One region of the Kurthia populi genome, then DNA from elsewhere that is predicted to be linked to it. Evidence: riboswitches for the same ligand, from Rfam matches in the RefSeq annotation. Region 1 holds a riboswitch; each other region holds the start of a gene.
What was found. A riboswitch is a leader RNA that binds a small molecule or an ion and turns the genes downstream of it on or off. The one in region 1 is predicted to bind lysine.

Region 1 (4,270 bases):
AGAAATAATGTACAAAGTATATCACTCTACTTCTTAAAATCAATACACGTTTAAGAATTTTATTTATTTTGAATATTATGAAAATAAACTAATTTCTTAACATTCTTTTGCTCATGCACGTTTTTTTAGCTGTTTCACGAACATTTTTCTCATTTTTGTATATAACGTCAATTTTATGATATGAAAAGTTTTTCGTTTTATATCGTTTTACGAACAAAAAAAGAGCCGCAATGCGACTCTTTTTTTTAGCTACTGACGATGATCCGTTTCTAAATCAACATCTTGTAGTTTGTATACTTTTGTTTTGTGTTTCACTTTATAGCCAATCCATAATAGTAAGAAAATCGGTACACTAATGTATGAAACCGTCATTCCTACCCAGTCGATGTCGCCACCCATAAAGTCTTGAACTTGGCCGACTAAAATAATCGCACATAAAATAAAGGCGAAAATCGGACCAAATGGGTACCAGCCAGAACGATATGGTAAATCATTTAAATCTTTTCCTTGTGCGATATATGCGCGACGGAAGCGGTAATGACTTGCGGCCATCCCAATCCAAGCGATAAAGCCACACATACCAGATGAAGATAATAACCACATATATACTTCACCTGTGCCGAAGAATGATGTTAGGAACGCTAGGCAGGCTACTAATACCGTTAATACTAATGCAGCTACTGGCACGCCTTTACGGTTTAATTTTAAGAAGATTTTTGGCGCTAAGCCGTCTTTTGCTAACTGCCATAATGTACGTGATGATGCGTATAAGCCAGAGTTACCTGCTGATAAAATCGCTGTTAACACAACCGCATTCATTAATGTTGCCGCAAACGCAATACCCGCATTTTCAAATACTAATGTGAATGGGCTAATCGCTACATTGTCATCAGTATTCACTAAGCGAGGGTCTGTGTAAGGTAATAATAAACCAATCGCGAATAACGCTAGAATATAGAATAATAAAATACGCCAGAAAATAGATTTCACGGCTTTTGGAATTGTTTTTTCAGGATCTTTTGCTTCACCAGCAGTCGCACCAAGTAATTCTGTCCCTTGGAATGAGAACCCTGCTGCTAGGAAAATACCTAGTATTGCGAAGAAACCACCGTGGAATGGACCGTCACCTTCAAAGAAGTTTGTGAAGCCAACCGGCGCTTTCCCACCGATAATACCAAAGATCATTAAGAATGATACGATTAAGAAAATGATGATCGTTGCGACTTTAATAAACGCAAACCAATATTCACTTTCACCAAATGTGTTTACTGATAAATAGTTCAGTAAGAAAATAATAATAAGGAATGCAGCACTCCAAATATATGAAGGTGTATCTGGGAACCAATATTTCATAACAAGTGCTACGGCCGCTACTTCTGCCGCGATTGTTACTGCCCAGTTATACCAATAGTTCCAACCTAATGCGAATCCAAGTGATGGATCAATAAAACGTGTTGCGTATGTGCTCGTAGATGATACTGGCATGTAAGCCGACATTTCACCAAGACCGGTCATTAAGAAGTACACCATCACACCAATTAAGGCATAAGCTAAAAGTGCGCCACCAGGACCTGCCTGTGCAATCGAGTTCCCACTTGCTAGTAATAAACCTGTCCCAATCGTACCACCAAGCGAAATCATCGTGATATGGCGCGATTTAAGACCACGGCTCAACTCGAGCTGTTCTGTATTGTTGCTCATAAAAAATTTCCTCTTTTCCTATTGCGTATCAAGGTCTAACAGTGGTTTTTCTGAATAAAAAAACCCATTCTAGAACTTTCTCTAAAATGGGTTGTATGTATACAGTAGTCCCACCAAACTTAGATTAAAGATAGCTCAACACGTTGTTACGTGACAGTTCTGCACCTATTAAGCGACAGCCCCAGCATTCAAATGATAAAAGCATTTGAAATACTTCGGCAAACGTTCCTTTCTCATTTTGTCAGTAATGCTTTCTCATCTCGAAAATGATACTAATAACGTTCGCGACCTCTACCTCACCTTTTTTGCTGGATGAGGCATTGCAATATTCTTTTTAATACTCGTTTCATTCTAATATAAAACACAATTCACTTCAAGACTTAATTGACATTAAAACTTATGTAATCCTCTAATAATTTGTTTCTATACTTTACTTGTCGAACCTGTTACGCTTAGTTCAATTCAGGAATAGGAGGAGGAATATGGAACAATCACATTTTGAAACTTCACGCAAATGGACGAAGGCGACCTGGTTATTCGTACTAGGCATCGTTTGTATTTCCTTTACGATGCGCTCCCCGATAACATCAGTCGGCCCAATTGTCGAAATTTTACGTGATAACCTACATATTTCAAATGTTATAGCAGGCTTCATTACGACGATTCCGCTTCTAGCATTTGCCGTCGTCTCACCAATCGTTCCAAAGGTATCTCGCCGAATTGGCATCGAGCGCACTTTATTTATTGCGATGTTCATTTTAGCAATCGGTGTTATTTTACGCTCGCTTGGCAGTAGCACGATGCTCTACATCGGCACAGTGCTAATCGGTATCGGTATTGCATTTAGTAATGTATTGATGCCAAGCATCATTAAGCTTCGCTTCCCGCTTCAAATCGGGCTACTGACAGCCATTTTTACCGTTTCGATGAATGTAACAGCAAGTCTAGCAGCAGGTGTAAGCTATCCAATCGCAACCACAGCACTTGGCTGGCAAGGCACGCTATCCATTTGGCTTGTTTTTATCATTATTGCGATTATCGTGTGGCTACCACAAACGAAAAAGACGGATCATGTAAATGCAGCCAATCTTTCAGGTAAGCCACCGAAAAAGAAAATTTGGCAATATCCCCTGACATGGGCTTTGACCTTCGCGATGGGCTTTCAGTCATTTTTATTTTATACGACCGTCGCATGGGTTCCGGCAATGCTTACCGAGCAAGGAATGAGTGCGAGTGCATCGGGTGCAATGTTCTCTGTACTACAATTTTCACAAATTCCGATGACCTTTATTATTCCCATTTTAGCGGGCCGTACACGCGACCAGCGCCCACTTGTTGCGATGTTTTCACTGTTTTATTTAATCGGTTTTGGTGGTCTCTTACTTGAATGGACGAGCCTCACATGGTTGTGGATGATTTTTCTAGGGCTTGCGGGTGGTGCATCGTTTGGTATTTGTATGATGTTCTTCTCTGTTCGTGCACGTAACGCTTACGAGGCAGCGGAGCTATCAGGCTTTGGGCAATCCATCGGTTATTTATTAGCCGCAACCGGTCCGGTATTATACGGCTTCGTACATGATTACGCTGGCGGCTTCCATAGCGCGAACTTTGTTTACTTAGCCGTTGCGATTATTTTATTCTTCTTCTCCTATGCGAGCGCGAAAGATCGGTATGTAACAAATGATTAATACATGCGGTGTGACGTTTAAATGTCACACCATTTTTTATTTCGAATCATTTATTTAAAAAGCCACATCCTGCTAGAAAGCGTCTTTTGCATACGACTTATTTTTTAATAAGTGTCAGCGCTATGTCTATGAACCTAGTGAAACGCTAATCATTTGTCCAAATAGCATTTCATATCAAATAATTATGTTTTTTTCGGTTGATACGTACAATAACTTTGTACAGCATCTTATCAAAACCGGACAAAGAAGGGTCGTTTTCAGCCCATTTTTCACGAGTTCGGGTCTATTTTCGGCCTCTAACGGTTCTCTTTCACTTAGAAAAAACGTGCTGCATGGCGCATTTTTGATTTGTTTCAATAAATGACATGCTAGACTGATCAAATCCGAGTTTTCGTGCAAAAACAACCCTCGGAGAGCCTGAAAGCACCTGTTTTTGCCGAAAACAACCGAAAACGGGCCTTTTTCATATCTTAAAAATAATAAACATCTATGAAAAAATCGCAAATAAAAATTTTCGTTGACAGCTTTCTGCATGATGCTTATTAAAACTCTCTTTTTACGTACGAAAATAGACGTAGTTTGGCACTTATTTAGAAATATGTCGTAGCCAAAACCCGCTCCTTGAAGCAATCAATGATTTCTGACAGTGCATAAAAAAATGAGACTGGGGCAAAACACGTCATGTTCTTTTTTTAGCGTTCGCAATGAAAAACCGGAACCGCGCCACCGCGCGATTCCGGTTTTTCTTATGCTCCTATGAGAGGTGATTTTTACACGTATGTCAAAGCCTCATTTCGTTATTTCACAAAGGCTTGTTCATTTTTCATAAAGGCATCCTGTACCATGTAGTAGGATGGCTTCAGACGATAAATCGAGTTCGG
Region 2 (4,270 bases), on a different contig from region 1:
ATTTTGGTGTAGGAACTTTAATTATACAGGCTCATATTGAATGGGTCTTTTTTTATTTATTTTGAGTGGTGCACTTAATATTACAATTCGTCTTATAATAAAATGACTGATTTATGAAAATAATCGTTTATTATCGATGCCTTTCATGTCATTTCATTTTTAAATAGAAGAAACTCAAAATTTTTAGAGATTTCTGTTCAATTTCCACTTAGATAACTGGACATTTGCCTACACAAAAGACTACTCTTTTTTTATTTCTTTTCCGTTTAAACTTCTACTGAAACTTTACTTAATTCAAATTCCTCATGTAGAGCATTGGCTGCTTTTAACATATCTTCATGCGCTACTACGACCGACACTTTGATTTCAGATGTACTAACCATCTTCACACCGATGCCTTCGCGGTATAGACGGTCAAACATCGCCGCCGCAACTCCTGGATTAGAGGCCATACCTGAGCCAACAATCGATACTTTTGCTAATTGACTCTCATGCTCGATATGGTCATAGCCTAATGTACTTTTATGTGCTGCTAAAACGGCTAATGTCTCTTGTAACTGTGATTCTTTAACAGAGAATGACACCGTTGGACTGCCTTGTGCGACAAGCGCCTGTACAATAATATCAACATTGATATGATTTTTAGCTAATGTTGTAAAAATATTGGCAAGTGAGCCAGTATAGCTTTCATTATAATAAACGGTCATACGCACGATTTGCTCTTCAAAGGCAACTCCGCGCACTACTAGATTTTTTTCCACTATAACTTCCTCCTTCAAAATCGTTCCCTCAACTTCTTCATAACTCGAGCGAACGGTCATCGGCATACGATGATTTTTAGCGACCTCCACGCTACGTGGATGAAGCACACCCGCGCCTAAACGTGCGAGTTCAAGCATTTCATCATAAGACATCTCCTGTAGCTTACGCGCGCCTTTAATATAGCGTGGGTCACTTGTATACACGCCGTCCACATCGGTGTAAATATCACAGCGTTCTGCGCCAAGAGCTGCCGCAAGTGCCACAGCTGTCGTATCTGAGCCACCTCGACCGAGCGTCGTAATATTCCCTTGTGCATCAATGCCTTGGAAACCCGCTACAACGGCAATTTTATGCTCATTTAATGCTTGCTGAATCATTTTTGCTTGAATGTTTTCAATACGTGCATTGCTCGGTACTTGCTCCGTCACAATGCCCGCTTGCCACCCTGTAAAAGACTGTGCTTCAATGCCTAAAGATTGAAGCGCCATCGATAATAATGAAATTGTCACCTGCTCACCTGTTGTTAGCAGAACATCCATTTCACGTTTTGAAGGAGTCGTTGCTATCTCATTTGCCATTGCGACAAGTTGATCGGTCGTTTTCCCCATTGCAGATACAACAGCCACAATGCTATGCCCTTTTTTATATTCCTTTTGAATTCGCTGTGCTACGTGCTGAATTCGTTCTGTTGTCGCTACCGAAGTACCGCCAAATTTTACAACTAAAGTACTCAAATTTATTCGCTCCCCACATATTGTCTATGTCAGGCAGTCAACATGAATCGAAAAAAGGCCGACCTAAATTTTAGGCCGACCTTCGCATGTACGTTCATCGTTCGAACATTCATGTGTGATAGCCCTCCAGAACCATTGCTGATTCTGACAATTCCACATTTCTTAAATGTAGAACCAACAGTTAGAAAGAATAGATTTCCTAACCATTTCGGCGGCCTCCCCTTTCAACACTCCTCACCGGTTCTATCCAACCTAAGAATGTTTACTATTAGAGTTCCGCGCCTCTATCATCACTAATCTAGTGATTTCATTTGGTGCTTTAACATTATCACAATATTTGGAAAAGGACAATTATTTTTTTGAAAAATACGCAATTACGGTATTACTTAATGATTTAGGTAGTCCAGCTTCTACTAATTGTGCCTCATCTGCTTCTTTAATTTTCTTAATCGAGCCGAAATGACGCAGTAGTTGCTGCTTTCGCTTTGGACCAACGCCTGGTATCTCATCTAATACCGACGTAATGGCATTTTTTTGGTGCAACTGACGATGGAACGTAATCGCAAAGCGGTGCACTTCATCTTGTATACGCTGTAATAAATAAAAGGCCTCACTATTATGCTTGAGTGGCACAAGCTCCGGTGGCATACCGTATAGCAGCTGCTTCGTACGGTGCTTATCATCCTTTGCCAGACCAACAATCGGAATATCGAGCCCTAGCTCATCCTCTAGCACCTCGCGCACGACCTCCATTTGCCCTTTACCGCCATCTGTGACGATTAAATCAGGCCAAGGCTGGTCATCACGTAACATCCGTGTATAACGACGACGTACGACCTCACGCATCGCTCCGTAATCATCATGCGCCTCTGCCTGCTGAATTTTAAATTTACGATAATCCTTTTTACTCGGCTTACCGTCAACGAATACAACCATTGCAGAGACGGTATCGGCACCAAAAATATGTGAGTTATCAAAGGCTTCGATGCGCAGCGGTGTAACGATTTGTAATGCATCCCCTAGTTCCTCACAGGCTCCAATCGTGCGCTCCTCTTGACGCTCAATCAGCTTAAATTTCTCATCAATCGAGTTTTGCGCATTTTGCGTCGCAAGCTCTAGCAATTCTTTTTTCTTACCCTTTTGTGGCTGTAGTACAGTAGCATGCAGCGCCTCTTCTAGCATCTTCGCATCAATTTGTTGTGGGACGAGTATTTCCTTCGGTAGCAAATGCCCTTTTTCATAAAAGCGCGCCACAAATGTTAAGAATTCTTCTTCCGGCTCTCCGTAGGACGGGAACATCGATACTTCACGCTCGATTAGCTTGCCTTGACGTACAAAAAAGACCTGTACACAAATCCAGCCCTTATCGACCGCATAACCAAAAATATCGCGATCTGTGAAGTCATTAATAATAATTTTTTGATGTTCTACAACTTTTTCGATATGCGCAATTTGGTCTCGAAATTCCTTTGCTCGCTCAAAATCAAGCTGCTCAGAGGCTTCATACATTTTCTTCGTTAATTCTTTTTTGACATCATCCTGCCCACCCTTTAAAAAGCGTGAAATTTCCTGCTTCATGTCATCATAGGTTTCCTTAGGAATGTCTTTGACACAAGGCGCAAGACACTGGCCGATATGATAATAGAGACAAACGCGATTTGGCATCGGATCACATTTGCGTAATGGATATAAACGATCTAGTAGCTTCTTCGTTTCAGCAGCGGCATAGCCGTTTGGATAAGGACCAAAGTATTTTGCGCGGTCCTTTTTCACCTTACGCGTAATCATTAGGCGTGGGTAGCGTTCATTTGTTATTTTCAAATAAGGATATGTTTTATCATCCTTCAGCATAATATTATATTTTGGGTCATGTAATTTAATTAGATTAAGCTCTAGTAAAAAGGCTTCCATATCCGAGGATGTCATAATGTATTCAAAATCGACAATTTCACTAACTAAGCGCTCCGTTTTCGCATTATGTGAACCGGTAAAATACGAGCGCACACGATTTTTTAAAACTTTCGCTTTCCCTACATAAATAATCGTTCCTTGTCGGTCCTTCATTAAGTAGCAACCCGGCTTATCCGGTAAGATAGCGAGCTTTTGTTTTAATAAGTCATTCAATGACGTTCCCCCCTCATATACTCATTATACAAAATCGAACAGGCGTTCACAAAAAAAGAGCGCTTATGCCGTAGCACAAGCGCTCTTCTTTCTATATGTTGTTGCGTATTAAGCGTGTTTTGATACGAATTCAGCTAAAGCTTCTTTTGGTTGGTAACCAACAACTTTATCTACTAATTCGCCATCTTTGAATAATACAAGTGTAGGAATTGACATAATACCGAATTCAGCAGCTGTTTGTTGGTTTTGGTCAACATCTACTTTTACGATTTCTGCTTGTCCTTCGATTTCAGGTGCTAGTTCTTCAAGAACTGGCGCGATCATTTTACATGGTCCACACCAAGTTGCCCAGAAATCTACTAATACTAAACCTTTTTCAATATCGCCATGGAATGACGCGTCTGTTGCATGTTTAATTGCCATAATTATATAGCCTCCTTAGTTCTCATTACCGAAAGTTTAGCACATTTCAAGGGTGCCTGCGACTTTTTTGCTTGATATAAAGATATATCCGCATAATCTAGCGAATGAATCTTCCGGTATCTCTTTTATCCAATGCGGATTTCCTATAAAGTCGTCTCTTTCATATCTTTTTTAATATAAAACGGGGAACCACATTGCTGTGATTCCCCAGTGTTTTTAAAATTACG
Region 3 (4,270 bases), on a different contig from region 1:
GGTGAGGAAAATACGTTGGCGTTGCAGATTGGTGCTACTCAAAAGAGTGTCAAGGAGTGGAAAGAAGCGGGCTATGATATAAAATTTACAGCACAGCAAGCAATCTTTACGGAAGGTGCCACCTCGACAACAGGGGAACTTGCTACGACGAACAAAGGGGTGTACCCACTTCATGTAAGTGTCGAGAAGAATGGTAAGAAGCGCGAGCTAGATACGAAAATTCGTTTTACTGCTTACAATCCAAAGGAGGAAGTAGCAACAGATGAAATTTATCTAAAAGTTCGACAAGATTACTACAACTATCAAATGACACCAACTAAAACATTAGTTGTCGGTGAATTAGGCTATGTCTCTACTGCACAGTTTGCTAATCCAGGGTTCCGTGTGAATGGTGCAAATCTAACCTATACAAGCTCGGATACGTCTGTTATTTCATTCCGTGACGAGGATCTACAGGACGCTAGTAGTGAAGATTCACTGCCTATTATTGCACCACATTTAGTAGCGAAAAAAGCAGGGAAAGCAAAAATTACAGTGAAGGCTGGGAATTATACGCAATCCTTTACAGTGAATGTGGTGGATAGTAAGCGGAAGCTAACAACGATTACGGCACCGAAAACGTATAAGGCCTATATAGAGAAGGATATTAATCCACTCGCTGTTCCGGGGCTTCGTGCAACACAAAAAGACCAATACGGAGACCCTTATTACAAGGCTGCAAATAAATCGACCATTCAGTATCCAAAGACAATTCCATTCCGCTACGCACCGATAAAAACATTTACAAGTGCTGAGGTGTATACGTCATTAACACCAACAACTGCTGGTCAAAAAGGAACGATTTATTATAAAAATGCGAGCGGAAAAACACTTGCACAGACCGCGCTGACGACGAGTAAGCTTCCAGCAAAGGGGGAAATCGACTTTAATAATTTAAATGATTTAACATGGCACTATGAAGATGTGAATGGAAAATACGCGGGTGAGGTACCAAAAGCAGATGTTAGTGGCTATAAAGTACGCTATAATCCAGCGATGCTATCGATTGATGGTGAGACAACTGGTGAGTATACGATTGGACGTATTAAATATGCACCAGTGACATTTTTACGAAATGGCTATACAACGGTTTATATTTACGATAAAAATGATAAATTAACTCGTACGCGAACAATTTATAGCCCGGCAACGAGACCGGCAATTACAAGCATTGATACAAAAGATGTACCCACATTAACAGCTCCGGCAACAATCGGCTATAAGGATGTACTTTATACGTCAGAGGAAGCCGGGAAAGATCCAAAAGTGGAACGCTTTACACTATCTCAAAATAGTAATGCGACGGTTCGAATGACTCAAAAAGCGCGTGAATGGGCAGATGCAGAGGAATATGAAAATACCGTTCAAGCAGGTGATTTGTATTTGGACTATGATGAAAATGGCAAATTTTCAACAGGGGATAGACCGGTTCTAACAGTAACAGCAGACAATGCTACAGACTATGCGCTCAATAAATGGCAAATCAATGAAAAAGATACGATCTATATCCGTTATGGAAATGTTATTGAAAAAGAAATAAAGATTGATTAAATACGAAGGAATGAAGTCATTTATGTGCATGATTTAGTCGTAAATACCGAAATTGTTTAGAAAAATAAAAATATTATGACAAATTATATTGACATAAAAACAACATTCCTGTATATTTAGTCTCATAAATTAGAATAAATGCCTCACAGCTTCGTGAGGTAGAGGCGCGATAAGTCAAGATACAATCGATGAGCTAGAGAAGAGTTATGAAACGATTGATGAGGGATTATCGCCGAAGTGCATGACGATTTCTCAACATCATGTGCTGGGTCTGCAGTGAACAATTGCAGGACTGTCTCGCTTGAGTTTCCACCTTAAGTGAGTTGTGCTATCTCAATTTGGAATGTTGTGAGGATTCTGGGACTAAAGATAATTTAGGGGCCTGAGTTTACCTCAGGTCCTTTTTTGTTTAGTCCCAATAACTAATTAATGACAAAAAAGGAGAGAGTAGGATGAAGAAAACAGGATGGTTAGTAGGTTTAATGCTTGTACTCGTTCTTGCGTTAGCAGGATGTGGCGCTTCAGATTCTGATAAGTCAGAATCTTCTGGTGATTCAAAGGATACATTTACAGTAGGGATGGAGGCAGGTTATCCACCATTTAACTGGACACAACAGGACGATTCAAATGGCGCCGTGAAAATTAAAGATGGTTCTGAGTATGCGGGTGGGTACGATGTTGCAATCGCACAAAAGGTAGCAGATAAATTAGGTAAGGAATTAGTTATTGTGAAAACAGAATGGGATGGACTTGTTCCCGCATTAACTTCAGGTAAGATTGATGCGATTGTAGCAGGTATGTCGCCAACAAAAGAGCGTTTAAAAACAATTGATTTCTCAGATGTGTATTACACGTCTAACCTTGTAATGGTTGTGAAAAAAGGCAGTAAATATGAAAATGCTACGTCGTTAGCAGATTTCAGCGGTGCTAAAATCACTGCACAATTAAATACATTCCATTATTCAGTAATTGATCAAATTGATGGTGTGAAAAAGCAATCTGCCATGGATAACTTTCCGGCAATGCGTGTAGCACTAGAGTCAGGTAAAATTGATGGTTATGTTTCAGAGCGTCCAGAAGGTGTATCTGCAGCAGCCGCAAACGATAATTTTGCAATGGTTGAATTTACAGATGGCTTTAAAACAAGTAAAGAGGATACAGCAATTGCGGTTGGCTTACAGCAAGGCAGTGATTTAAAAGCAAAAGTAAACGAGGCGTTAAAAGAAATCTCTGAAGACGATCGTACGAAGCTAATGGATGAAGCAATTGCAAATCAACCAGCAGCAAAATAGTTGCTTGTGAGGAGGAATATTGATGAGTTTAGATTGGTTTATAACCATTATTACGAATAACTGGCCGATGCTTTTACGAGGCGCTTGGATGACCCTAGTTATTTCAACACTCGGGACACTTATTGGCGCATTAATCGGTTTGATTATTGGCGTCATTAATACAACTCCGAAAGCACAAAAGGGCGGTCAAAAAACATTTTTAGCGATTGTAAATGGCTTATTACGTGTCTATGTGGAATTCTTCCGTGGTACACCGATGATTGTACAGGCCATGGTTATTTTCTACGGCACACCGCTTATCATGCAATGGCTTAAAGCAACAATTGGTACGGATTTCGGCTTTAATGGTGATATGAATGCGACATTTGCTGCAGTCGTCATTGTGTCATTAAATACAGGTGCCTATATGGCGGAGATTGTACGAGGCGGCATTATTAGTGTCGATAGGGGACAATTTGAAGCGGCACGCGCAATGGGGATGAATCATTGGACGACGATGACATCTGTTGTGTTACCACAGGTGCTGCGTAATATCTTACCGGCAACGGGTAATCAATATATTATGAATATTAAAGATACGTCGGTATTAAATGTCATTACCGTAAATGAGCTGTTCTTCCAAACAAAAACGATTGCGGGTGCGAACTTCCGTTACTTCGAATCATTCTTCATCGCGTGTATTATTTATTTAATTATGACACTGACAGCGACACAGGTGCTTCGTTTCTTCGAGCGTCGTTTAGAAGGCAAGGCCAATTATCAAATGCTTGATGAAGCGGGCATTATGCGTCCGAAATCACGCGAGTAAAGGAGAGAGAGTATGGGAAACGTTATTGATATTCAGCATCTATCAAAATCCTTTGGTTCGCATGAAGTTTTAAAGGACATTAACTTTTCTGTTGAAAAAGGAGAAGTCGTAACGGTTATTGGTTCATCAGGCTCTGGTAAATCAACATTACTTCGCTGTATTAATCTACTTGAAATACCTTCAGGTGGCGAAATTATTTATCATGGTGAAAATATTTTACAAAAGAAAAATTTGAATGATTACCGTAAGCATATGGGCATGGTATTCCAGCAGTTCAATTTATTTAATAACTGGGATGTTTTAAATAACTGTACTGTAGGGCAAAAGAAAATTCTGAAGCGTTCAAAAGCGGAGGCCGAAGAAATTGCGTTGAACTATTTGAAGGTTGTTGGTATGGATCGCTATGTGAAGGCGCGTCCTCACCAACTATCAGGTGGTCAAAAGCAACGTGTAGCAATTGCGCGTGCGTTATCGATGTCACCAGATGCACTTTTATTTGATGAACCAACATCTGCGCTAGATCCAGAGATGGTCGGTGAAGTGTTACGTGTCATGAAGGAGCTTGCACAGTCGGGATTAA

Region 2: another riboswitch for lysine. It lies ahead of ACFSY7_RS18085 (aspartate kinase); the one in region 1 lies ahead of ACFSY7_RS08880 (amino acid permease).
Region 3: another riboswitch for lysine. It lies ahead of ACFSY7_RS04740 (transporter substrate-binding domain-containing protein); the one in region 1 lies ahead of ACFSY7_RS08880 (amino acid permease).

What each region holds. Positions count from the first base shown of each region.
Region 1 is NZ_JBHUOR010000042.1:50,595-54,864, reverse strand. Features, by position in the region: gene ACFSY7_RS08880 (amino acid permease) at 250-1,701, opposite strand; lysine riboswitch at 1,825-2,003, opposite strand; gene ACFSY7_RS08875 (CynX/NimT family MFS transporter) at 2,184-3,389, shown strand; gene ACFSY7_RS08870 (hypothetical protein) at 4,187-4,270, opposite strand, start outside.
Region 2 is NZ_JBHUOR010000139.1:8-4,277, forward strand. Features, by position in the region: gene ACFSY7_RS18085 (aspartate kinase) at 267-1,496, opposite strand; lysine riboswitch at 1,608-1,791, opposite strand; gene uvrC (excinuclease ABC subunit UvrC) at 1,848-3,620, opposite strand; gene trxA (thioredoxin) at 3,729-4,043, opposite strand; gene ACFSY7_RS18100 (electron transfer flavoprotein subunit alpha/FixB family protein) at 4,266-4,270, opposite strand, start outside.
Region 3 is NZ_JBHUOR010000024.1:14,717-18,986, forward strand. Features, by position in the region: gene ACFSY7_RS04735 (hypothetical protein) at 1-1,590, shown strand, start outside; lysine riboswitch at 1,742-1,929, shown strand; gene ACFSY7_RS04740 (transporter substrate-binding domain-containing protein) at 2,043-2,882, shown strand; gene ACFSY7_RS04745 (amino acid ABC transporter permease) at 2,905-3,690, shown strand; gene ACFSY7_RS04750 (amino acid ABC transporter ATP-binding protein) at 3,703-4,270, shown strand, end outside.